Regions from separate parts of the Williamsia sp. M5A3_1d genome, predicted to be linked through region 2. Evidence: predicted binding sites of a transcription regulator. Region 2 holds the regulator's gene; each other region holds the start of a gene.

Region 1 (7,623 bases), on a different contig from region 2:
GACGGCGGGTCGCATGTGGCCTTCGAGCTCGAGGCGGATCTGAAGATCAAGATGCCCGGACTGATCGTGAAGCAGGCCCAGAAGAAGGCCGTCGAGACGGCGAAGAAGGGCCTCACCGCCGAGGCGAAGCGTCGTAGTTCCTGACCGGCGGATCGCCGCGGCTCCCGAGGCCGGCCGGGCGTCTGCGTTCGTGACCTGATCGATGCACGGCGCTGCGGCGTCGAACGGTGTGGCGGCGAGTACGGTTGGCGCGTGCGAGTCGGTGGCCGCCGGGCTCGCGGGTTTCGAGAAGATCAGTTGAGGTTCAGCATGTTTCGGGTTGGTTCACGGATGGCAGTGCGCACGGTTGCAGCAGGATTCGTCGGCGCGTGCGCCGTGGGCGCGATGTCGCTCGTCGGGACCGGGGGCGCCTCGGCGGCACCGCTGGTCTGCGACGCGGCCAACAACGCGCAGGTGAATCGTGTTGTGGGCGCCGGAAGTTGTGGTGCGCGCGCCCAGGGCGTGGCGACCGCTCACGCCGAGGACCGTTCCGGCGCGGGTACCGCGGTGGCCTCCTCGCTGACCAACGGGCGCGCGAACGCCCTCAACACCGCGCCCGGTTCGACCGCTCTGGCCGGTGCGCGCAGCGGCGCCACGAGCTACTCCTTCAGTGTCGGACCCGGCGGACTCTCCGTTGCACAGGCTCGCAGCGGCGGCACGTCGATCTCGGTGGCCGGCATCGGTGGCGCGGCGTACTCCGGTGACGGTGGTGTGCGCTGCAGTGGCGGTGCGGCGGCAGCCTACGACAGCACCAGCGGCACCTTCTGCTTCGGAACGGGTCGGACGTACTTCACCAACGTGCGCTGAGGCGGCCCCTCGCGGTGATGCGCGCCGTTCACCTGCACGTCACGTCGCGGTCCGACTGCCGTTCTAATCTCGGCGGGTGACCGAATTGATGAACGGCGTCGACCTGAGCACGTCCATCGGACGTGAGGAGTTGGCCCATGTGGTCGATCTCGCGGACACGTCGGGCTTCACCGTCGACGACTCCGACGACGACGACCCCCGCCTGATCCTGCGCAGCGACCACTCCGTCGTCGACACCTGGCGGGAGGGCTATCCGTATGACGAGCGGATGTCGCGCACCGACTACGAACTCGAGAAGCGACTGCTGCAGATCGAGCTCCTCAAGCTGCAGAACTGGGCCAAGGAGACCGGCGCCCGGGTGGTGATCCTGTTCGAGGGTCGGGACGCCGCGGGCAAGGGCGGCACCATCAAGCGCTTCATGGAGCACCTCAACCCGCGTGGCGCGCGGGTTGTCGCGTTGGAGAAGCCGTCGGAACGAGAGTCGACGCAGTGGTACTTCCAGCGGTACGTCTCGCATCTGCCGGCCGCCGGTGAGATCGTGCTGTTCGACCGGTCCTGGTACAACCGCACCGGTGTCGAGCGGGTGATGGGTTTCGCGACCGACGCCCAGCACGCGCGGTTCGTCCGGCAGGCGCCGCTGTTCGAGAAGATGCTGATCGACGACGGCATTCACCTCGTGAAGTTCTGGTTCTCGGTGACCGCGCTCGAGCAGCGCACCCGTTTCGCGATACGGCAGGTCGATCCGGTGCGGCAGTGGAAGCTGTCGCCGATGGACCTCGCCTCGCTCGACAAGTGGGACAAGTACACCGCGGCCAAGGAGGAGATGTTCTCCCACACCGACACCGATCACGCGCCGTGGACGGTGGTGAAGAGCAACGACAAGAAGCGTGCCCGCGTCAACGCCATGCGTCACGTGCTCAGCCTCTTCGACTACTCGGGCAAGGACGCCCAGATCGTCGGCACACCGGACCCCCACATCGTGGGACGCGCGCGCGACCTGCTGGGGGAGTAGCGGCGGCGGCTCGTGTGCGATCGGTAGCGTGGGGCGGGTGCGGACGTTTGGTGCGGGACTGGCGACCCTGATCGCGATCATCGCAATGGTGGGGGCGCTGCCGTCGCTGTGGGTGCACTACCGGGTGATCGACCGCGACGGGTTCACGTCGTTCGTGTCGCCGATGGCCCACGACAGGCAGATCCAGGATCTGATGGCCGACGAGATCGCCGCGCAGATCTCCGATCAGACCGACGGCACGGTGAGCGCGACGCTGGTCCGACCCGCGACCGGGGCCTACACACGCAGTGACCAGTTCGTCGCCGATTTCGCCGATGTGCTGGGCCAGCAGCACGATTGGCTGTTCACCGAACCGACCACCGATGCCGAGCGCAACGGCGTCCTCACCCTCGATCTGACGGCGATGGTGAACCGGGCGATCCGGGACTTCGGTATCCGCGGGGTGCGCCTCACCCAGCCGGTGGAGATCCCGCTGAGCGAGTCGCGCCGCAGCGGGCTCGAGGCCGGCCGGTATGCAACGGCCGGCGACCAGGTGACGCGCATCGCGTTCGTCGCGGCCGGGATCGCGGTGGTGTTCGCCCTGCTTGCGCTCGTCCTCGCCCGACGACGTGGGTTCACCCTCGCCGCGCTCGGCGTGGGGCTCGTGATCGCCGGCGCGGTGAGCTGGGTACTCGGGGTGTTCGCGCGCAGTCGCGCCGATGACGAGGTGGCCGGTGCCCAGAGCTCGGCCCGACAGATCGCGCGCATCATCATCGACTCCTCCGTCGACGATCTCCACCACACCTCGCTGATCGTCGGCGGTGTCGGCGTCGCCCTTGTCGCCGCCGGCATCCTCGTCTCGCTGACCTTCGAACGCGCCCGTCGCTGACTGTGTGGAAAGCGCGAGTCGGTACTGCTGAGTGTGTGGAAAGCCGAGTCGAATGTGCTGGCAGCGCGACGTGAGCCGAGAAGCGAACAGCGCACATTCGACGACGGCTTTCCGCACAGTCAGCGGTGGTGAAACACAACCACGAGCTAGGCAGCCGGATAGAGCTCGAACTCAGGCCAGGTGATGTCGAACTGTCGACTCACTGCGGGAATGTCAGGCGGGTTCCGGAATCGTTCGAGGAGTTCGTCGATCCGGTGAAGGTGGTTGGCTCTCGCAGAGCCTGGTGGATCGGTGTTGCGGCGCCAGCCGTAGCGGCCTTTGTCGGGACCGTCGGTGATCTTCTCGGTGACCCATTGATGGGGTTCGGTTCCGACGGCCCGGTTGTGGGGTCCGCATGCGGGAGCCATATCGGTGACGTCAGTGAGACCGCCGTCGGCCCAATCTGTTTCGGCGTGATGCATCTCGGCGTGCGCAAAGGCGACGCCGCAGTCGTCTTTGCTGCAGCCGCGGTACTGCGCGAACGCCATCAACCGTTGCCCTTGCGACGCCAACCGGCGGGCCCGGCCGAAGAACAGGGGTTCGCCGGTGACGTCACTGAACACCGCGAGATGGGTTTCAGCGTCGGTGGCCAGCTTCACGACGTCACTCATCGGTAGATCGCTACCGGTCGCGGTGCGCGCGACGCCGGCGTGTTCACGCAGCTGGGCGTCGGTGATCGACACGATGATCTGTGGCGGCAACCCTCGATGAGATCCGCCGAGCAGTCCACCGTTCACGGCGGCATCGAGCACAGCCTGGAGGGCATCGTGGTTGCGTTGTGACTGCGACCGGCAATCTCGATCCGCGGCTTCCCGCAACACATCACCGCTGATCTCGCTGCCGTCACCGTGAGGGGACTGGTCGTCGTCGGGATTGTTCATCCCCGGAGCCGCCCATTTCGCGAGCACGACATCGAACAGGGCGCGCGTGATCGGATCCAGAGTGGCGGCGAGCTTCGACATCAACTGGCTGTCTTGGCAGCCGAGGTTCAGTTTCCGATTTCGTGCGCGGTCGCGGTCGCGGTCGTCGGTCAACCGGCCGTCGGGATCGAGGTGGGCGATGATCCGGACACCGGCGGCGCCGATCTCTTTCGGTGTGAGTGTGGTCGCGAACTCGGCCAGGGTCTGCTCCGCGAACGCGCGGTGCTCTGGCTCGACAGCGGTCGGAATCTTGGCCATCACATCGAGGACTGCGTGGACATGGTCGGGTCCGATCGCACCGGCCGCCAACTCTCGTGCGGTGTTCGGGCAGACCGGTGGAAGCTTCTCGCCGGTCATGGCGTGCATCGGTTCGAGTGCCTGCACTTCTTTGAGCCGCTTCTTCGGTTGCGTCACGCGCAGTGTCGTCCGCAGGAACTCGGTCAGGTTCACACACCCGACGGTGCGGTGGGCGTCGCGGTCGGAGACCTCGAGGATCCTGCGGTTGCCGGCGGCCTCGAGTCGGCGGGCGATGCGTTCATGGCGGATGGCGAGATCCGCGACCTCCTCCTCGGTGCACGAGGTGGAGTCGGCGATGAGGATTCTGTCCACGATCTGTTCCAGGGCAGCGTAATCCGATTGGATATCGTTCATCGGTTTGCCCCCTCCCCAAGTGGATCTGTACATCTATCCTAGCACGGATGTTCGAGGGGTGGGCGATTGAATTTGGTGGATGTTGTTGAACGCTGGTGTATTTCGCTTGTCTGGTCGCGTTCTACTACCGCTGACGGTGCGGAAGCCGGTCGCCGAGTGTGCGTTGCTGCGCTGTCGGCTCACGTCGTGTGGTGAGCACACTCGACGGCCGTTTCCACACAGTCAGCCCTACCGGCCGACTTTCCACACAGTCAGCACCACCGGGCAGTCAGCGGGAACCGATGGTCTGCCAGAGGAACTCGTACGCCAGGGCCGATTTGAAGGCCGACTGCTTGTTGTCGGCGGCGCCGCCGTGGCCACCCTCGATGTTCTCGTAGTAGCGCACGCGGTGCCCCAGCTCCTCCATCCGTGCCGTGAACTTGCGGGCGTGGCCGGGGTGTACACGGTCGTCGCGGGTGGAGGTCGTCATCAACAGGTCGGGATACCGCGCATCGGCGACGATCCGTTGATACGGCGAGTACTCCGAGAGGAACTTCCACTCCGCAGGATCGTCGGGGTTGCCGTACTCGGCCACCCAGGACGCACCGGCCAACAGCAGGTGGTAACGCTTCATGTCGAGCAGCGGCACCTGACACACGATGGCGCCGAACAACTCCGGGTACGTCGTCACCATCACGCCCATCAACAGACCGCCGTTAGACCCACCCTGCGCAGCCAGACGATCGGGCGAGGTGAGCCCGCGGGTGACGAGGTCCTTCGCGACCGACGAGAAGTCCTCGAACACCAGGTGGCGCCCCGCCTTCAGTGCCTGGGTGTGCCACGACGGACCGTATTCGCCTCCGCCACGGATGTTCGCGATCACATAGATCCCGCCCCGCGTGATCCAGCTTCGTGCGGAGATGGCCGCATACCCCGGTGTCATCGAGTTCTCGAAGCCGCCGTAGCCGTACAGCAGCGTCGGTCCCGACGCGACGTCATCGCGCTTCACCACGAAGTACGGCACCGAGGTGCCGTCGTCGGAGGTGGCGAAATACTGTGTCGCCGAGATGCCGTCGGCGTCGAAGTGGGCCGGGCTCTGCTTCAGCGGCGTCACACCGTCGACAGTGCTGCCGTGGAGCAGGGTCGGCGGGGTGGTGAAGCTGCTCGCCGACAGGAAGATCTCGTCGCCCACGTCGGGGTCGGTGTCGAGCACCGAGATCGTGGCCAGCGGCGGCAACCCCGCGAGGTCGGCGCGTACCCAGTCCCCGAGCGTCAGCAGGTGGACCTCGGTCTGCACGTCGTGCAGCGTCACCAACGCCAGGTGCGACGCTGTCGCCCGCACGTCCTGCAGGCTGGTGTGTGCGTCGGGTGCGAACAACACCTGACCCGCACCTTCGTCGCCCGCGAGGAAGCGCGGGTAGTCGAACACCACGAGAGTGCCTGCGGGATGGGTGGTCTCGCCAATCACCCAGTCCGAGCGGGTCAGCACGAACAGCCAGTCGTGGCGGATCACGGTGTGTGCGTCGTCGGGTACGCCGATCTCGATCAGCTCGCCGTCGCGCACCTCGAAGGTGATCTGGTGGAAGAAGTCGACCGCACGCACGAGGAAGTCGCGTTCGAAGCCGGGGGTCGCATCGTGGCTGATCTGCACGGCGACATCGGTTGTCTCCCCGGCGAACACCGTCTCCGCCTCGGCAAGAGGTGTGCCACGGCGCCAGCGTTTGGCGACACGTGGGTAACCCGAGTCGGTCAGCGACGACACGCCGTCTGCGTCGGGGCCGAAATCGGTGCCCACGAAGACGGTGTCGCGATCGATCCATCCGACGTCGGACTTCTCCTCGGGCAGGGCGAACCCGCGATCGGGTCCGTCGGGATCGACCCACGTGCGCGACACGAGATCGAACTCGCGGACGACGGCGGCATCGGCGCCACCGCGTGACAACGACACCAGCGCGCGCTCGTGGTCGGGCCGCAGGACGGCCGCGCCCTGCCACACCCAGTTCTCGTCCTCGGCCTCTGCGACGGCATCGAGATCGATCAGCACGTCCCAGTCGGGCCGGTCGGTGCGGTACGACTCGAGGGTGGTGCGCCGCCACAGGCCGCGGGTGTTGGTGGCGTCGCGCCAGTAGTTGTAGAGGTGCTCTCCGCGCCGGCGCACGTAGGGGATGCGGTCGTCGGTGTCGAGGATCTCCAAGGCCGAGGCCTCGAGTTCGGCGAACCGCTCGCCTCCGGTGAGCTCGTCGAGGGTGGGCTGGTTGTGTTCGCGCACCCACGCCAGCGACTGCTCGCCGGTGACGTCTTCGAGCCACAGGTACGGATCGTCGGGGTTGCTCGCCGTGTCGGTCACCCGCCCGATTGTGTCAGGCGCCCGATCAGCGGAACCGGTCGCGCAGCGTGGCGTCGGTCTCCCACCACAGTGCGGACGGCGCAGCGGTCTCGGTGTCGTCGCGTTCACCGTCCCCGCGGGCCGCGGCCGATGTCGCGGCCTCGTCGATCTCGGCGTCGATCTCGTCGGCTCGCCGGGTCTGTTCGGTACGGAACCGACTCATCAGCGTGAGCAGGAACGGCAGTCCCACCACGTCGCCGAGGACCCACAGGATGCCGGCACCGATGATCTGATCGGTGCGCAGCGACGGCCCCCACATGCGGTCGAGTGCCGCGTAGTAGCCGTGCGCGATGTCGCCTCCCTGCCAGATCACGACCCCGAGCAGACCGTCGCCGATCGTCTCGACCAGCGTGATCAGCAGCGACAGGGCCTGGGGGAACCGGCGCGGCACCGGGTCGACCTGCAGCCGCGACCAGAAGTAGCCGAAGCCGACCCCCACGAAAAGCAGGCGGGTGACGACGTCGAGGGCGGTGCCGCGCAGCACCGCCTCGTACCAGCCGGTGAGATAGAACAGCCACGGCGTCACCAGTACGGCCGCCGAGGTGACCGCGGGGTAGGTGAGCACGCGCGCCGCCGTCGACGCCAACGCCGCATCGAATCGTCGCGTGCCGCGCGGTCCGAGGGCGTCACGCGCGACGGTGAGCGGCATCCCCGCGGCCAGCCCGAACGGCACGATCAGCAGCAGGATCACCACCTGCAACGCCCGCACCCAGAACAGCACGTCGGCATACGCCCCGATGAAGCTCGCCGTCGAGATCATCCAGACCCCGACACCCATCACGGTGAACACCGCGCCCCGACCCGCCGACACCGTCGACCGGCGCCACGCCCACCAGTACACGGCAAGCACGACAAGGCAGACACCGAGCGTGACGACATCGAGATGACCTGTGGTCAGGGCGGATTCGACGGTCAGCGGACG
Region 2 (7,623 bases):
GGCACCGTGGGTGATGGCCCCGATGGTGGCGACGGCGACCGAGGCCCGCGACTTCGCCGCGAAGGTGCGTGCCCGGGGTCTCGTCGCCGGCGTGATGATCGAGATCCCCTCGGCTGCACTGCTCGCGCCGTCGATCCTCGCCGAGGTCGACTTCGTGTCGATCGGCACCAACGACCTCACGCAGTACACGATGGCGGCCGATCGCATGTCGGCCGAACTCGCCTACCTCACCGACCCGTGGCAGCCGGCCGTGCTCGCGCTCATCCACATGGTGGCCTCGGCGGGGTCGGCGGCCGGTAAACCGGTCGGGGTGTGCGGCGAGGCCGCCGCCGACCCACTGCTCGCCTGCGTGCTGGTGGGTATGGGCGTCACATCGTTGTCGAGCGCACCGGCGGCCGCCGCGGGTGTGGGTGCGGCGCTGGGTCAGGTGCGCACCGAACAGTGCCGGGCCGCGGCGCGGGCAGCGCTGGCGACCGCGGATCCCGCGGACGCACGCGTCGCCGCAGCGGCGGCCCTACACGACTGACCCGGCGACACGAGGACGGGGCCGATCGGCCGTCCTCACCGACGGCGGGCGCGGTCCTCCACCTCGCGCACGAGGCCGATCATCGTCGAATCCCGCTGCAACGCAGCATCGGAGAGCGGGTTGACGATCCCGCGTAGAGCGGCGACCGGGATCCATCGACGCGGCACCTGTATCCGCGGGGACCGCGACTCGATGCCGTCGGCGACCGCCAGTCCGACGCGACGGGGCTTGATGGGAGTCAGCAGGGGACGTGGGAACGCCCGCTTGATCAAAGCGGTGGCGAGTTCGTCCTTGCCGAAGGCGACATCGGCGATGGGGGTCGCGACCCACCCGGGATAGAGCACCCCTGCCGTCGCGCCGTGGGCCGCGAGCTCGCTGCGCAATGCGCGGCCGATCTGCTCGACGGCCGCCTTCGACGCCGCATAGGGCGCATTGACCATCCCGTTCAGGTACGCGTACGTCGACGACGTGATGAGGACGTGGCCCCGGGCATCGATGACGTGGGGCAGCGCCACCCGAACCGTGTTCCACACACCCATGAGGTTCACGCCGATCACGCGCTCGAACACGCCGTCCGCCACGCTGGCGACGGTGTCGGCCGAATCTCCGCTGGAGATACCGGCATTGGCGAACACGACGTCGATCCGACCCCACCGTGCCACGGCACGCTCGACGGCGTCCGAGAGATCAGCCGGGACCGTGACATCGGCTCGAAGCGCGAGGACACGATCGGGATCGAGCCCCAGCACCGCGTCGTCCACCGCGGCCTGGACCAGGTCGAGCGCGACCACACGGGCACCCCGACGATGCACCTCACGGACGACCTCACGCCCGATGCCACCTGCGGCGCCGGTCACGACGACCACCGCGCCGTCGAGGACCAATCGCTGTGCACCCATCACGTCTCCTGTCGTCCACCCCGATCGGGTGGTCAGTGTGACACGCGGCGTAGTCAGATGCGGTACGCGGGGTGACGAGGGTCGGTCAGAGGCGTCGCATGACGGTGACGACCTTGCCGAGGATCGCCGCCTCGTCACCCGGGATCGGATCGAACTGCGGGTTGTGCGGCATCAGCCAGACGTGGCCGTCGGTGCGCTTGAACGTCTTCACCGTGGCCTCGCCGTCGATCATGGCCGCCACGATGTCGCCGTTGTCGGCCACGTTCTGCTGGCGGACCACCACCCAGTCGCCGTCGCAGATGGCGGCGTCGATCATCGACTCGCCGACCACGCGCAGGAGGAACAATGCGCCGTCACCCACGAGTTCACGGGGCAGCGGGAACACCTCCTCGACCGCCTCCTCGGCGAGGATGGGCCCACCGGCGGCGATGCGACCGAGCACCGGGACGAAGGTGGGGGTCGGCAACGACAGGGCATCCGAGCCGCCGCCGTCACCGGGATCGGCGTCCTGCACGTTGACCGCCCGGGGTCGGTTCGCATCGCGCTTGAGGAAGCCCTTGCGTTCGAGGGTGCGGAGCTGGTGGGCGACCGACGACGTGGAGTTGAGGCCGACCGCGTCTCCGATCTCACGGATGCTCGGGGGATATCCGCGCTCGCGGACCGACGCACGGATGACCTCGAGGACCTTCGCCTGCCGAGGCGTCAGATCGGCCTCGCTGATCGGTCCATCGGCGAAGTCGGTGGTGGTGACGGTGGTGTCGGACACGGTGTCCCTCCTGTCGCGGCCCGCTCCCGACCGATCTGTTCGAACGGTTCGGACAACGCGCGGACCTGCTGTCACCTGGGACAGTAGTGCAGCAGATAACAACTTTCAAACATTTGTTCGACCGTGTCGGGACATTGTCGGAGGCGCGTGATACAAATCGAACACACGTTCATTCGAACGTCTGGTCGATGAGGAGCACGTCATGAATCAGACTCTCACGCGTCACAGCAGCACCACGGCACACCGGCCCGCCGACGCCACGGTCGAGCGCGCGCCGCGTCCGGCGCAGCGCCCCGTGCCCGTACGTCACCGCCCCGCGGGTCGGCCCGCCGCGGCCCGCCCGGCCGGTGTGGTCTGTGCCGACGGCCGTCGCCACGCACCGGTGTCCCGGCGGCCCGCACCCATCGGATGGGGAGCGGCCATCGTGGCCGGCATCGCGCTCGCGGTCGCCGTCTGGGCTGTGGTGCTCGGCGGATCGGCTGCCGCCGAGTCGTCGGCGGCTCCCGTCGCGGGTACCTCCGTGGTCCATGTCCGTGGCGGCGAGTCGTTGGGAGAGATCGCGGCGCGCGTCGCGCCGGACCGGGCGACGTCCGCGGTCGTCGCCGACATCAAGGAGCTCAACCACATGAGCGGATCGGCGTTGACCGCCGGCCAGCCGCTGCTCGCCCCGCTCTACCGGGACTGACCGGTGTGTGACGGCCGATCGGGGTCGGTATCCTCGCGACCGTGGGTCCACATCGGGCCCTGTGACGCCTCGAGGTCCACCCTCGACACGCGTCGCCCGCGGATCAGGTTCGAGGACACGGCGATGCACTGCCCCTTCTGCAAACACGAGGACACCCGGGTGGTCGACTCGCGTGTCGCCGACGAGGGGCAGGCCATCCGTCGTCGCCGTTCGTGCTCGAACTGCGGCCGCCGGTTCACCACCGTCGAGAGCGCGGTGCTCGCCGTCGTGAAACGCAACGGGGTCACCGAGCCGTTCAGCCGCGAGAAGGTGATGCTCGGAGTCCGCCGCGCCTGCCAGGGCCGCGCCGTCGACGAGGACCGGTTGCGCCTGCTGGCCCAGCAGGTCGAGGACGCCGTCCGCGCCTCCGGATCGGCCGAGATCCCCAGCAACGAGGTGGGTCTGGCCATCCTCGGTCCGTTGCGCGAACTCGACGAGGTCGCCTACCTGCGCTTCGCCTCGGTGTACCGGTCGTTCGAATCGGTCGACGACTTCCAGCGTGAGATCGACGACCTGAGGTCGTCACCGTCGCGCGCCGCCACCGCCTCCGTCGGCGCCTCGGGCGAGACCGTCGATCGCACGTAGGATCCGCTGCTCCGACACCGGGTAGGCGGGTCTGATCCGCTCGGCGAACAGTCCGATGCGCAATTCCTCCACCATCCAGTGGATCTGCTCCCCGAGCGTGACGCGCCGCGCCGGCGTCGCCCGTTCGACCACCTCGGCCCACCGGTCGAGGACGCGGTCGACCGACTCCATCGCCCGCGCATCGGTCGCGGCTGCGGCAGGAAGCCGGGCCAATCGCACCAGGATCGCGTCGAGATACACCGCGACACGCGTGCGGTGGTCGGCGTCGGTGGCGCTGATGAAACCGTCGAACACGAGGTCGTCGAGCTGGCGGGTGACATCGGCGACGGCCGTCGACGAACCGAGTCGATCGAACTCGGCGCGGATCGGTGCGACGCGCGTCAACACGTCGGCCGCCGTCGCCAGCGCGGCGCGGGCGACCGCCGGGGCGTCGCGGGCGACGGTGGCCCGCAACGCCGCGAAGGCCGCGGGGTCGCGCACCTGCGTGGTCGACCCAGTGAGATCGACGATGGCCGCGCGTGTGCAGTCGCGCAGCAGATCCTCGGTCGAGCGATAGGGGCTCTGCGACAACGCCAGGCGCGCCGCGACGGGCAACTGACCTGCGGCCGAGGGTTTCAGCGCGGGGATCGAGATCTCGAGCAGTCGTCGGATGGCGCGGTGGGTCGCCAGGTCGGCTTCTGCCGCGGTGGTCGCGACCGCCCGCACGACACCGCCGTCGACCACCAGCAGGCACGGATGGCTCGTGACCTGTTGACCGGCAACGGTTTCGACGACCGATGGAGCGATGGTGCCGATGGTGGCGGTCGTCCACTCGGTGATCGGCGGCGGCGTCGGGACAGCCGACGGGCCACCACGGGACGGTTGTGCGCCTCCCTTCGGCGCCGACGGTGCCGATCCCCCGATGGCGTCGCGCAGCTCGGCCAGCGATTCGGCTGTCGCGACCACCGATCCGTCGTCGGCGACCGCGGCGTAGGTCATGCGCAGATGGCGTGGCAGCGTGCTCGGGTCGAAATCGTTCGGCGACACCGCGACACCGGTCTGTCGACTCACCTCGCGAGCCAGGCCGACGGCGACCGGTTCGCTGCGCGGGGTCAGCGCCGCCATGGCCGCCGCGCCGACATCGGCCGCGGGACCGAGGCGGCGGCGCACCGACTTGGGCAGGCTGCGCACCATCGCCACGGCCAGTTCGGTGCGCAGGCCGGGGACCAACCAGTCGAAACCCGAGGGACGCACCCGCGGCAGCAACGCCAGCGGGATGTGGACGGTGACCCCGTCGCGCTCGGCGCCGGGGGAGAACTGGTAGGTCAGATCGAGGTGGGCCTCGCCCTGCTGCCACCGGTCGGGGAATTCCGTCGCCGACACCGCATCGGTGTCCGCGACGGTCTCGGGGGTGAGATCGAGCAGGTCGGGGTTCTCGCGCCGTGCGGACTTCCACCAGGTGTCGAAGTGTGCCGCCGACACGACCTCGCGGCCGATCCGTTGATCGTAGAAATCGAACAGTTGGTCGTCGTCGATCACCAGGTCGCCGCGGCGCGCGCGGTGCTCGAGGTCGCGGGCGTCCTCCAGCAGGGCCCGGTTGCGGTCGAAGAAGGGGTGCCGGGTGCGCCAGTCGCCCTCGACGAGTGCGTGCCGGATGAACAGATCCCGCGACGTCTCCGGATCGACGCGCCCGAACGGCACGGCGCGATGCGCGACCAGCGGGACGCCGTAGAGGGTGACCCGTTCGTACGCCATCGCCGACCCACGCTTCGACGACCAGTGCGGTTCGCTGTAGGAGCGTTTGACGAGCGGCCCGGCGATCTTCTCGGCCCATTCCGGCTCGATCCCCGCGACCGTGCGGGCGAACAGCCGCGAGGTCTCCACCACCTCACCGGCCATCACGAATCGGGGCGGTTTCTTGGCCAGTGGTGACCCCGGGAACACCACGAACCGGGTGCCGCGGGCGCCGAGGAACTCGCGGGTGTCACCGTCGCGGACGCCGATGTGTCCGAGGAGGCCGGCGAGCAACGACTGGTGCACGGCCGTGGGTGAAGCGTCGGAGGTGTTGGGTCTCCACCCCTTGTCGGCGGTGATGCGTTCGAGCTGACGTACCAGCTCCCTCCACTCCCGGATCCGCAGCCAGTGCAGGAACTCGCGTTCGCACCGTTTACGGAACTGGTTGTTCGACAGTTCCTCCCGCATCTGTTCGAGGTGCCGCCACAGCGAGAGGATCGAGAGGAAATCCGACCCCGCCACGGCGAATCGCGCATGGGACTCGTCTGCGGCCTGGCGCTTCTCGGTGGGACGCTCACGGACGTCGGGCAGCGACAGGGCCGCGACGATGACGAGCACCTCGGCCAACGCACCGTTCTCGTGCGCGGCGACCACCATCCGCGCCCACCGGGGATCGATGGGAAGGTCGGCGATGTCGCGACCGACCGGGGTCAGACCGCGGCGAGTGCCGGTGCCGTCGACTGCACCGAGCTCCTCGAGCAGGCCGATGCCGTCGCGGATCGACCGTGCGTCGGGAGCCTCGACGAACGGGAAATCGGTGATGTCACCGAGATTGAGCGCAGTCATCGTGAGGATGACCGATGCGAGGTTGGTGCGCAGGATCTCCGGTTCGGTGAACTCCGGACGATTCTCGAAGTCCTCCTCGGAGTACAGGCGGATACAGATGCCGTCGGCGACGCGCCCACATCGGCCTGCCCGCTGTCGCGCGCTGGCCTGGGAGACGGGTTCGATCGGTAGGCGTTGCACCTTGGTGCGCAGCGAGTAGCGGGAGATGCGCGCGGTACCCACGTCGACGACGTAGCGGATGCCGGGAACGGTGAGTGAGGTCTCGGCGACGTTGGTGGACAACACGATCCGGCGACGGTCAGAGGTGGTGAAGACCTTCTGCTGGTCGCCGGTCGACAGCCGCGAGAACAGCGGCAGGATGTCCACGCGGTCGTCGAGACGCCGTCGCAACGCATCGGCGGTGTCGCGGATCTCGCGTTCGGTGGCCAGGAACACGAGGATGTCGCCCGGACCGGCGCGGGTGAGCTCGCCGACGGCGGCCTCGATCGCGGCGATCTGATCGATGTCGTCGTGATCGTCGTCCTCGTCGGCGGCATCACGCGGTCGGTAGCGGATCTCGACCGGGTAGGTCCGGCCCGAGACCGAGATGACCGGGACGGGGTGCTCCGCAGTTGCGAAGTGCTCGGCGAAACGCCCGGGGTCGATGGTCGCCGAGGTGATCACGACCTTCAGGTCGGGTCGACGGGGCAGCAGTTGTTTGAGGAAGCCGAGGATGAAATCGATGTTGAGGCTGCGCTCGTGGGCCTCGTCGATGATGAGGGTGTCGTAGGCGAGCAGGAGCGGGTCGCGTCCGATCTCGCGCAGCAGGATGCCGTCGGTCATCACCTTCACGAGGGTGTCGGCGCCCGACCGGTCGTCGAATCGGACGGCGAACCCGACCGCGGCCCCCAACTCGGTGTCGGTCTCCTCCGCGATGCGCGTCGCGACCGCCCGCGCGGCGATCCGGCGCGGCTGGGTGTGCCCGATGGCGCCACGGACACCGCGCCCGAGGCCCAGACAGATCTTCGGCAGCTGGGTGGTCTTGCCCGAGCCGGTCTCGCCCGCGACGACGACGACCTGATGGGTGGCGATCGCGGCGGCGATCTCTTCGCGCGCGCCCGAAATCGGCAGCTCGTCGGGGTAGCGCAGCTCGGGAACGAGAGCGGCCCGGCGCGCCAGACGGCTGCGTGCGGCGTCGACGGAGCCGGACAGACGCTGACGGGAACGGTCGTCGCGGGCGCTCGCCACGCGTCGCCGTAAGCGGTGGGCGTCGACGATCGACACCTCGTTCTCGTCGATGACGACCGCTTCGGACGACACAGACGACTCGGTCGACGCATCGGGGCGAGGACCCCGGGGACCGGGTGGACGCCGACGTGGCGACCTGCTGTCGGTCGATCGGGCGCGAGGGGGTCGGGACATGATGACCCCCACGATATTCGTCTTCCGCGGTCGGACCTCGCCGCGTATGCGTGGAATGCGGCGGCAGTCCGGGACGTGGCCCCGCTGTGCCGACGGCCGACAGGCATGATGGGCGACATGACGTCGACGCTGTGGCACGGGTTCGCCGACATGGGGGCGGTCA
Region 3 (7,623 bases), on a different contig from region 2:
CGCCCGGCCAGCTCGGCGATGTCGGTGTCGTCGCGATCGTCGGGGCTCGGTTCGTCCGGTGCAGGCATCGAGGTCCACGGTATCGGCCGGATGCCGCCTCGCGACAGGCATGATGGACGGCGATGTCTGCGCCCACCGAACCCCCCGCCCCCGACGACACCCCGCCCGACTCCGTCGACGAGACCGGATCGGCCGAGGCGGCGGGCGACACCGCCGAGACCACCGCAACCGCGGAACACGAGCCGCCCACCCGTCCGGCCACGGGGCGCACCCGCTGGCTGACCGCGCACCCGATGCGCACCGTGCTCGGTGCCGTCGTGCTCGGCGCGCTGGCGGCAGCGGCGATCGTCGCGGCCATCGGCGGCTTCTCCGACGCCGGCTCGATCGATCAGACGGCGATCGGCGCCGAGGACCGGGGTCCGCAGGCCAACGCGTTCAACCGCTCGACCCCGGGGACGTGTCTCACCTGGCCGCAGAACGATCCCAGCCGACCGTCGGCCATCGGGTGCGGCGGGGCGCATTACTTCGAGGTGGCCGGGGTCGTCGACCTCACCGCGGTCGCCGCGGATCGTTTCGGGGACACCGCGCCGTGGCCGAGCCGCGAACAGTTCGTCGCGCTGCGCGAGCAGTACTGCCCGAATCAGGTGAATTCGTACCTCAACGGGAGGTTCGATCCGAACGGTCGTTTCTCGGTCGGGATGCTCTATCCGTCGCAGCGCCAATGGGACGACGGCGAACGCACCCTGCGCTGTGGTGTCCAGGCTGCCGATTCGACCGGTCGTCTGCAGTCGTTCCTGGGTCGTGTCGCCGATCTCGACCAGGCGCCGCAGTGGCCGATCGGCACGTGCATCGGCATCAACCTGCAGTCGCGGCAGCCCACCGACCCGGTGAACTGCACCGAACGGCATGCCTTCCAGGTGACCGGTCTCGTGGGGCTGGCCGATCAGTTCGGTGCCCCGGGTTCGGGGAAGCCCTGGCCCGACACCGCCGCCCAGAACCGGTTCCTCTCGGGTGTCTGCCCGAAGATGACGACCGGGTTCTTCGGCACCCAGAAGGCGTTCACCGACACCACCCTCAACGTGCAGTGGTCCACGATCAGCCAGGTCAGCTGGTTGTCGGGCAGCCGCACCGCGGTCTGCTACGTCGGACTGCCCGACCGCGGGGGTTTCGCCACCCTCGTCGGCGACGGCAAACCCAATCTCCTCATCAACGGCCAGGTGCCGGTGCCGCCGCCGGTGGAACCGCCCGGTCGCCTCAACCCGACGCCGGTCCCGCTCCCGCAGGGCATCTCTCCCAACCCGACCGAGGTCCCGGCCCCCGAGGGCTGAGCGAGCCGCTGCGATGACCGTCGAGATGAGCGACCGCGAGTTCGAGGGATTGGTGTCGGATGCGCTCGACACCATCCCCACCGAACTCACCGAGGCGATGAACAACGTGGTGGTGCTCGTCGAAGCACACCACCCCGACGAGCCTGACCTGCTGGGGCTCTACGAGGGCATCGCCCTGACCCAGCGCGACACGACCTACGGCGGCGCGCTGCCCGACACCATCACGATCTACCGCGAACCGCTGTTGTCGATGTGCACCGACCGCGATCAGGTGGTCGCCGAGGTCGCGATCACCGTCGTGCACGAGATCGCGCACCACTTCGGCATCGACGACGCCTGGTTGCACGCGCACGGATGGGGCTGAACTCAGCCCATCGGATCGACGGACGCGGCCCCCACCGGGCGCACCGGGTCGACACCGCCCCAGTGGACGCACGTCCACGCGTTGTCGCGTCGGACGAGTTCGATCGATCCGGTGTTGGGCAGCCCGTTCTCGAGCGCGAAAACGGGGTCGACGCCGGAGAGGTGGGCGGCGATCAGACGGATTGCCGCGCCGTGGCTCACCACGTACACGTCGCCACGCATATCGGCGTGCGTGGCGTGCAGTGATTCGATCACCGGGACGTACCTGCCCAGCAGGTCGTCGAAGCTCTCACTGTTGCCGACGCGCCTGTCGGTCTGGCCGGCGAACCAGTCGGCGATCAGGTCACGGAAGGCACGCACCGAGTCGTCGTCGTTGCGATCCTCGAGGTCACCGACCTGCACCTCGTGCAGATCGTCGACCGCCCGGGCCTCGACACCCCACACCGAGCCGATGAGCTCGGCGGTCTCCCGTGCGCGTCGGGCGACAGAGCTGTAGAGCGCGGCCGGTGCGACATCGGGGCGTTCGAGCGCGAACCGAACTGCCTGGCGCGCACCGAAGTCGGTGAGCCCCGCGCCCGGCGGCCGGGTGTCGAGACGCGCCATCACGTTCGAGGTCGTCTGACCGTGACGCACCAGGTGAAGTGATCCCATCAGCGATCACCCCGGCGCAACGCCTCGACCCAGCGCAGCGAGTCGGAGTGGTCGGGTGAGGCCGCGCCGGTCGCGCGTTCGGCGACCCACGAACCCAGGAAGGTGACCTTCTCGGCGAAGGCATGCAGTCCTGCCAACGCATGTCCCATCAGTGGATCGTCGATGTGACCGGAGGCGTCGAGGAAGAAGTGGTAGCCGGCGGTGTGGCGCCGCGGACGCGACTCGATACGCATCAGATCGATGTCACGCGTGGCGAATTCACTCATCGCGCGCACGAGGGAGCCCGGCACGTCGGGCAGGTTGAGGATGACCGCGGTCCGATCGCGGCCGGTGCGTTCCGGCACAGGTGCCGGGCGTCCGATCAACACGAAGCGTGTGGTGGCGTCGGCCGCGTCGGCGACATCCTCGGCGAGCGCCACGAGGCCGTGATTGCGGGCGGCCAGAGCTGTGGTCAGCGCGGCGTCAGCACGCCCGGCCGCGACGTCGGCGGCAGCCGCGGCGTTCGAGGAGGACGGTATGACCGTCGCCGACGGGAACAGCCGTCGCAGACTCTCGCGGGTCTGGCCCTCGGCGACGGGGTATGCGGCGATCGTGCTGACGTCTCCACGGCTGGTTCCGGACGTCGCGGCGACGGTGAAGGCGATGTCGAGGACGGTCTCGGCCAGGATCTGCACGCCGTCACCGGCGGCCAGTGCGTCCATGGTCGCGGGAACTCCGCCCTCCACCGAGCTCTCCATCGGGACGCAACCGTGGTCGGCGGCACCCGATCGGACCGCTTCGATGACATCGCCCGGACTCCCCTGGGCCGAACGTGCAGGGGCAACCCAGCCGACGCGGTCGATCAGCCGATCGAGAGCCATCTCGGTGAACGTGCCCGTCGGGCCGAAATAGGCCACCGCGCCGGATGGCTCGGGCAGCAGCTCACGACGGTCGGACACAGCGTCGAGCGTAGTCCACACCGCCAGCCCGATCCGGCGCGCCGTACAGATGCGCGACAGCAGCTCATGCCGACTGTGCGGAAACGTTCGTCGAGTGTGCTCACCGCACGACGTGACCCGGCAGCGCAGCAACGCACACTCGGCGACCGGCTTCCGCACCGTCAGCGGTAGTAGAACGCCACCATCCACGCGAAATACACGATCGTCCAACAACATTCACTGAAATCAACCACCCAAACCTCGAACATCCGTGCTAGGATAAATGTACAGATACACCTGGGGAGGGGGCAGCCCGATGAACGACATCCAATCGGATTACGCTGCCCTGGAACAGATTGTGGACAGAATCCTTATCTCCGACTCCGCCTCGTGCACCGAGGAGGAGGTCGCGGATCTCGCCATCCGCAACGAGCGCATCACCCGCAAACTCGAGGCCGCCGGCAACCGCAGGATTCTCGACGTCTCCGACCGCGACGCCCACCGCGCCGTCGGGTGTGTGAACCTGGCCGAGTTCCTGCGGACGAAACTGCGCGTGACGCAACTGAAGAAGCGGCTCAAAGAAGTGCAGGCCCTCGAACCGATGCACGCCATGACCGGTGAGAAGCTCCCGCCGGTGTGCCCGAACATGGCACGCGAGTTGGCGGCCGGTGCGATCGGCGCTGACCATGTCCACGCCGTGTTGGATGTGATGGGCAAGATCCCCACCGCGGTCGAACCTGAGCATCGGGCGTACGCGGAGCAGACCCTCGCCGAGTTCGCGACCACACTCACACCGAAAGAGATCGCCGCGGCCGGTGTGCGCATCCTGGCGCATCTCGACCCCGACGGCCGTTTGACTGACGACCGCGATCGCGCACGGAATCGGAAACTGTCGCTGGGGTGCCAGGACTCGCAGTTGATGTCGAAGCTGACCGCCACGTTGGACCCGACCACGCGAGCTCTGTTTGATGTGGTGCTCGCGAAGTGGGCCGCACCGGGCATGAACAATCCCGATGACGACAAGTCACCTCACGGCGACGGCAGCGAGATCAGCAGCGATGTACTGCGGGAGGCGGCGGATCGGGAATGCTGCTCGCAGAGCCAACGCAACCACGACGCCTTCAAGGCGGTGCGCTTCGTGCGCCGACCGTGCCACAAAGTGACATCGAGCGTGCTCCGTACGGAGGCCAGATGTGCGTTCGGAGTGGCACGCTCGATGTCACTTTGTGGCACGGTCGGCGGAAGTTCGACGTCTCCGACGCCCAGACGCATCTCGCGGTGTTCAGCGACGTCACGAATGAGCCCTTGTTCTTCGGCCGCACCCGCCGCCTCGCGTCCCAGGCACAACGGCTGATGGCCTTCGCGCAGTACCGCGGTTGCAGCAAGGACGATTGCGGTGTCCCGTTCGCCCACACCGAGATGCACCACGCCGAAAACGACTGGGCTGACGGTGGTCTCACCGACTCCACCAACCTGGCGCCGGCATGCGGACCACACAACCGGGCCGTCGGAACCGAACCGCACCAATGGTCCACGGAGAAGATCACCGACGGCCCAGACAAGGGCCGCTACGGCACTGCGAGAGCCAACCACCTACACCGGATCGACGAGCTCCTCCGACGCCACCTCGCTCATGGGGGCGAGGAGTCGCGCGCGGAATCGCGCGACCCGTCACCTCCCGGTCGCACTGACGTCGTGTGGCCCCCGGCGCACAGCACGTACGCGGCCTGAGTCTCGCCTGTTCGGGGAATCCGTGTTGCCGGTCGCCGCCGTCCAGTTTAGGTTAGGGTTACCTTAATCTCGTCTCGACGAACCGCCGCCAGAGAAGGACCCGCCATGGCAACCACCGTGACCGACCGCCCGACCGATGCCGAGGCGATCCGCACCGCCTGTATGCGCGTGACCGCGGCGATGGTCGCCATCGAGGGCGCCGAACCGTCGCCGGTGACGATGGTGCACCTCTTCGACGGACAGGCATTTGTCCTCATCGGATCCGACACCGACGCCATGGCCGCCACGCGCGCCGGTTCCGACGGCGTTCCCGCGATGATCGAGGTCACCGACTGTGCGCCGATCGAACTCCGCGAACGGGTGCGGTCGCTGATCTGGCTCAACGGGGTGTTGCATCGGGTACCCGCCGACCTCGAGCGCGACCTCGCGTTGGAGATCGCCCTCGAGCACCCCGCCGACGAGCTGCTCGACCTGGGGCACGGCTACTCCATGCTGCGGCTGCAGCTCACCGGCGCGGTCATCGCGACCTCGACGGGAGCGGCCGCGGTGGCCGCCGATGAGCTGACCCGCGCCACACCCGATCCGTTCTGGCAGTACGAGGCCGACTGGATCGCCCACCTCGACTCCGACCACTCCGACGTGATCGAGCAGCTCGGACGCCGCCTACCGGCGCACCTGCGCACCGGTCGCGTACGCCCGCTCGGCATCGATCGCTGGGGCATCCGTTTCCGCGTCGAGGGCGAGACCGGCGACCTCGACACGCGGCTGTCGTTCGACCGCCCCGTCACCGACGTGATGGCGCTGTCACGAGCCCTGCGCGCGCTCGCCGGTTGCCCCTACCTCAACAGCATCACCGACTGACCACAGGCGGCATCTCTATCGTGGCGAGGTGCCCTCACCCATCCGCGCGCTGCTGACCCCGGTGCGACCCGGCGACATCACGGTGGTCACCGACCGCACACAGCGCCGGCTCATCGGCGCCGAGATCAGCATCGTCGTCATCCTCACCTTCGGCCTCTCCGGCGCGTACTCGGCGCTGTCGTTGCTCGAGGCCGAGGTGCGCTCGGGAGGGATCGGCAACAGCACGGTCGCGCTCAACCAGTCGACGTCGACGATCGACTACATCGACCTCGCCCGCCAACTGCTCGCCGCCACACGCCTGTTCGCCATCGCCGCCCTGGCCGCGTACCTCCTCTACCGCGGTGGGGTGGCCCTGCACCGGGCCGGGATCACGCGCCGACCGACCCGCCGCGACGCTGCCTGGGGCCTGGCCCTCGCCGCAGGGATCGGACTACCCGGGCTGGGGCTCTATCTGGTGGCACGCGAACTCGGCGTCAACGCCCAGGTGCTGCCCAGCGACCTCACCGAGACGTGGTGGCGGCTACCGGTCCTGGTGATCTCGGCCGCCGGCAACGCCGGCGCCGAGGAAGTTCTCGTGGTCGCCTACCTGATCACCCGGCTGCGCCAGCTCGGGTGGGGAGAGAACCGGTCGCTGCTGGCGTCGGCGCTGCTGCGGGGCAGCTATCACCTCTATCAGGGCTTCGGCGGCGGCCTCGGCAACGTGGTGATGGGCCTGGTCTACGGCCGCTTTTTCCAGCTGACGTCCCGCACATGGCCACTGGTGATCGGCCACGCGCTCATCGACACCGTCGCGTTCGTCGGATACGCACTCCTCCGGGACCATCTGACTTGGCTGCAGTGACCGCCCCGACGCCGTCCGGCTCCGTACAGTCGTGCCTGTGAGCGACCAGGAGGGGCCTTTCATACGACGGCCCCGCGAACCGGGCGGGCCCCGACGCGGAGACGGCGGCGGTGACCGACCGCCGCCGCGCGCCTGGTCGGAGGCACCGAGCCAGCCCCCGCGGCCGGCCGCACCACGTCCGGATCCCGCACGGGGTGTCGACGGCTACGCACCTCCCCAGAAACCCGAGCCGTTCCGCGACGCCCCACCGCGCCGAGGCGGGCCACCACCCCCGCCTCCCCCACGCGGTCGCACACCGGCGGACGCCCAGGGATTCCGGCGGGACCCTCGACTCGACCGACCCGACCGTCTCGGCCCACCCGGTCCCCCGCGAAACCGGCGACCCGAGCGTCCGGTGGGCCCGCCTCCACGACCGCCCCGACGGCGCCGTCTGCGTCGCCCTCGCATCGGCCGCACCCTGCTCGCGCTGCTGCTCGTCATCGTGGTCGCGCTGGTGGGACTCACCTTCTACTACGACTCGAAACTCAACCGGGTCGATGCACTGAGCTCGTACCCCGGCCGCGTCCGCGACACCCCGGGCACCAATTGGCTTCTGGTGGGCTCGGATTCACGCGCCGGGCTCACCGAGCAGCAGAAGCGCAACCTCAGCACGGGCGACGTCGACGGCGATCTCGGTCGCACCGACACCATGATGCTGGTGCACATCCCGAACAGTGGGAAGGCGACCATCGTCAGCATCCCGCGCGACCTGTTCGTCCCGATCCCCGGTCAGGGCTCCTACAAGATCAACGCCGCCTTCACCTTCGGCGGGCCGAAGCTGCTCGTGCAGACCATCGAGACGTTCACCCGCGTGCACATCGATCACTACGCCGAGATCGGTTTCGGCGGCTTCGACACCCTCGTCGACTCGGTGGGCGGGGTGAACATCTGC

The links. Region 2 encodes LexA, which represses DNA repair genes until DNA is damaged. Its sites were predicted from a motif close to CGAACANNTGTTCG; they were not measured.
Region 1: ACLBW1_RS10790 (DUF222 domain-containing protein) is a predicted target of LexA. The motif match lies at 4,377-4,390, and genes of this name have one in related genera.
Region 3: ACLBW1_RS02880 (DUF222 domain-containing protein) is a predicted target of LexA. The motif match lies at 3,522-3,535, and genes of this name have one in related genera.

The regions. Positions count from the first base shown of each region.
Region 1 covers NZ_JBKEZX010000002.1:682,607-690,229, reverse strand. The annotation lists gene ACLBW1_RS10810 (SRPBCC family protein) at 1-144, shown strand, start outside; gene ACLBW1_RS10805 (DUF6764 family protein) at 331-846, shown strand; gene ppk2 (polyphosphate kinase 2) at 935-1,858, shown strand; gene ACLBW1_RS10795 (hypothetical protein) at 1,896-2,726, shown strand; gene ACLBW1_RS10790 (DUF222 domain-containing protein) at 2,873-4,336, opposite strand; gene ACLBW1_RS10785 (prolyl oligopeptidase family serine peptidase) at 4,605-6,662, opposite strand; gene ACLBW1_RS10780 (cytochrome c oxidase assembly protein) at 6,688-7,623, opposite strand, start outside.
Region 2 covers NZ_JBKEZX010000004.1:275,490-283,112, forward strand. The annotation lists gene ACLBW1_RS18200 (phosphoenolpyruvate--protein phosphotransferase) at 1-526, shown strand, start outside; gene ACLBW1_RS18205 (SDR family NAD(P)-dependent oxidoreductase) at 562-1,425, opposite strand; gene lexA (transcriptional repressor LexA) at 1,511-2,191, opposite strand; gene ACLBW1_RS18215 (LysM peptidoglycan-binding domain-containing protein) at 2,394-2,876, shown strand; gene nrdR (transcriptional regulator NrdR) at 3,000-3,500, shown strand; gene hrpA (ATP-dependent RNA helicase HrpA) at 3,438-7,460, opposite strand; gene ACLBW1_RS18230 (aminotransferase family protein) at 7,578-7,623, shown strand, end outside.
Region 3 covers NZ_JBKEZX010000001.1:568,891-576,513, reverse strand. The annotation lists gene ACLBW1_RS02905 (ankyrin repeat domain-containing protein) at 1-68, opposite strand, end outside; gene ACLBW1_RS02900 (septum formation family protein) at 123-1,328, shown strand; gene ACLBW1_RS02895 (metallopeptidase family protein) at 1,342-1,692, shown strand; gene ACLBW1_RS02890 (histidine phosphatase family protein) at 1,695-2,342, opposite strand; gene pheA (prephenate dehydratase) at 2,342-3,280, opposite strand; gene ACLBW1_RS02880 (DUF222 domain-containing protein) at 3,576-4,613, shown strand; gene ACLBW1_RS02875 (HNH endonuclease signature motif containing protein) at 4,613-4,990, shown strand; gene ACLBW1_RS02870 (DUF2470 domain-containing protein) at 5,096-5,851, shown strand; gene ACLBW1_RS02865 (CPBP family intramembrane glutamic endopeptidase) at 5,880-6,692, shown strand; gene ACLBW1_RS02860 (LCP family protein) at 6,754-7,623, shown strand, end outside.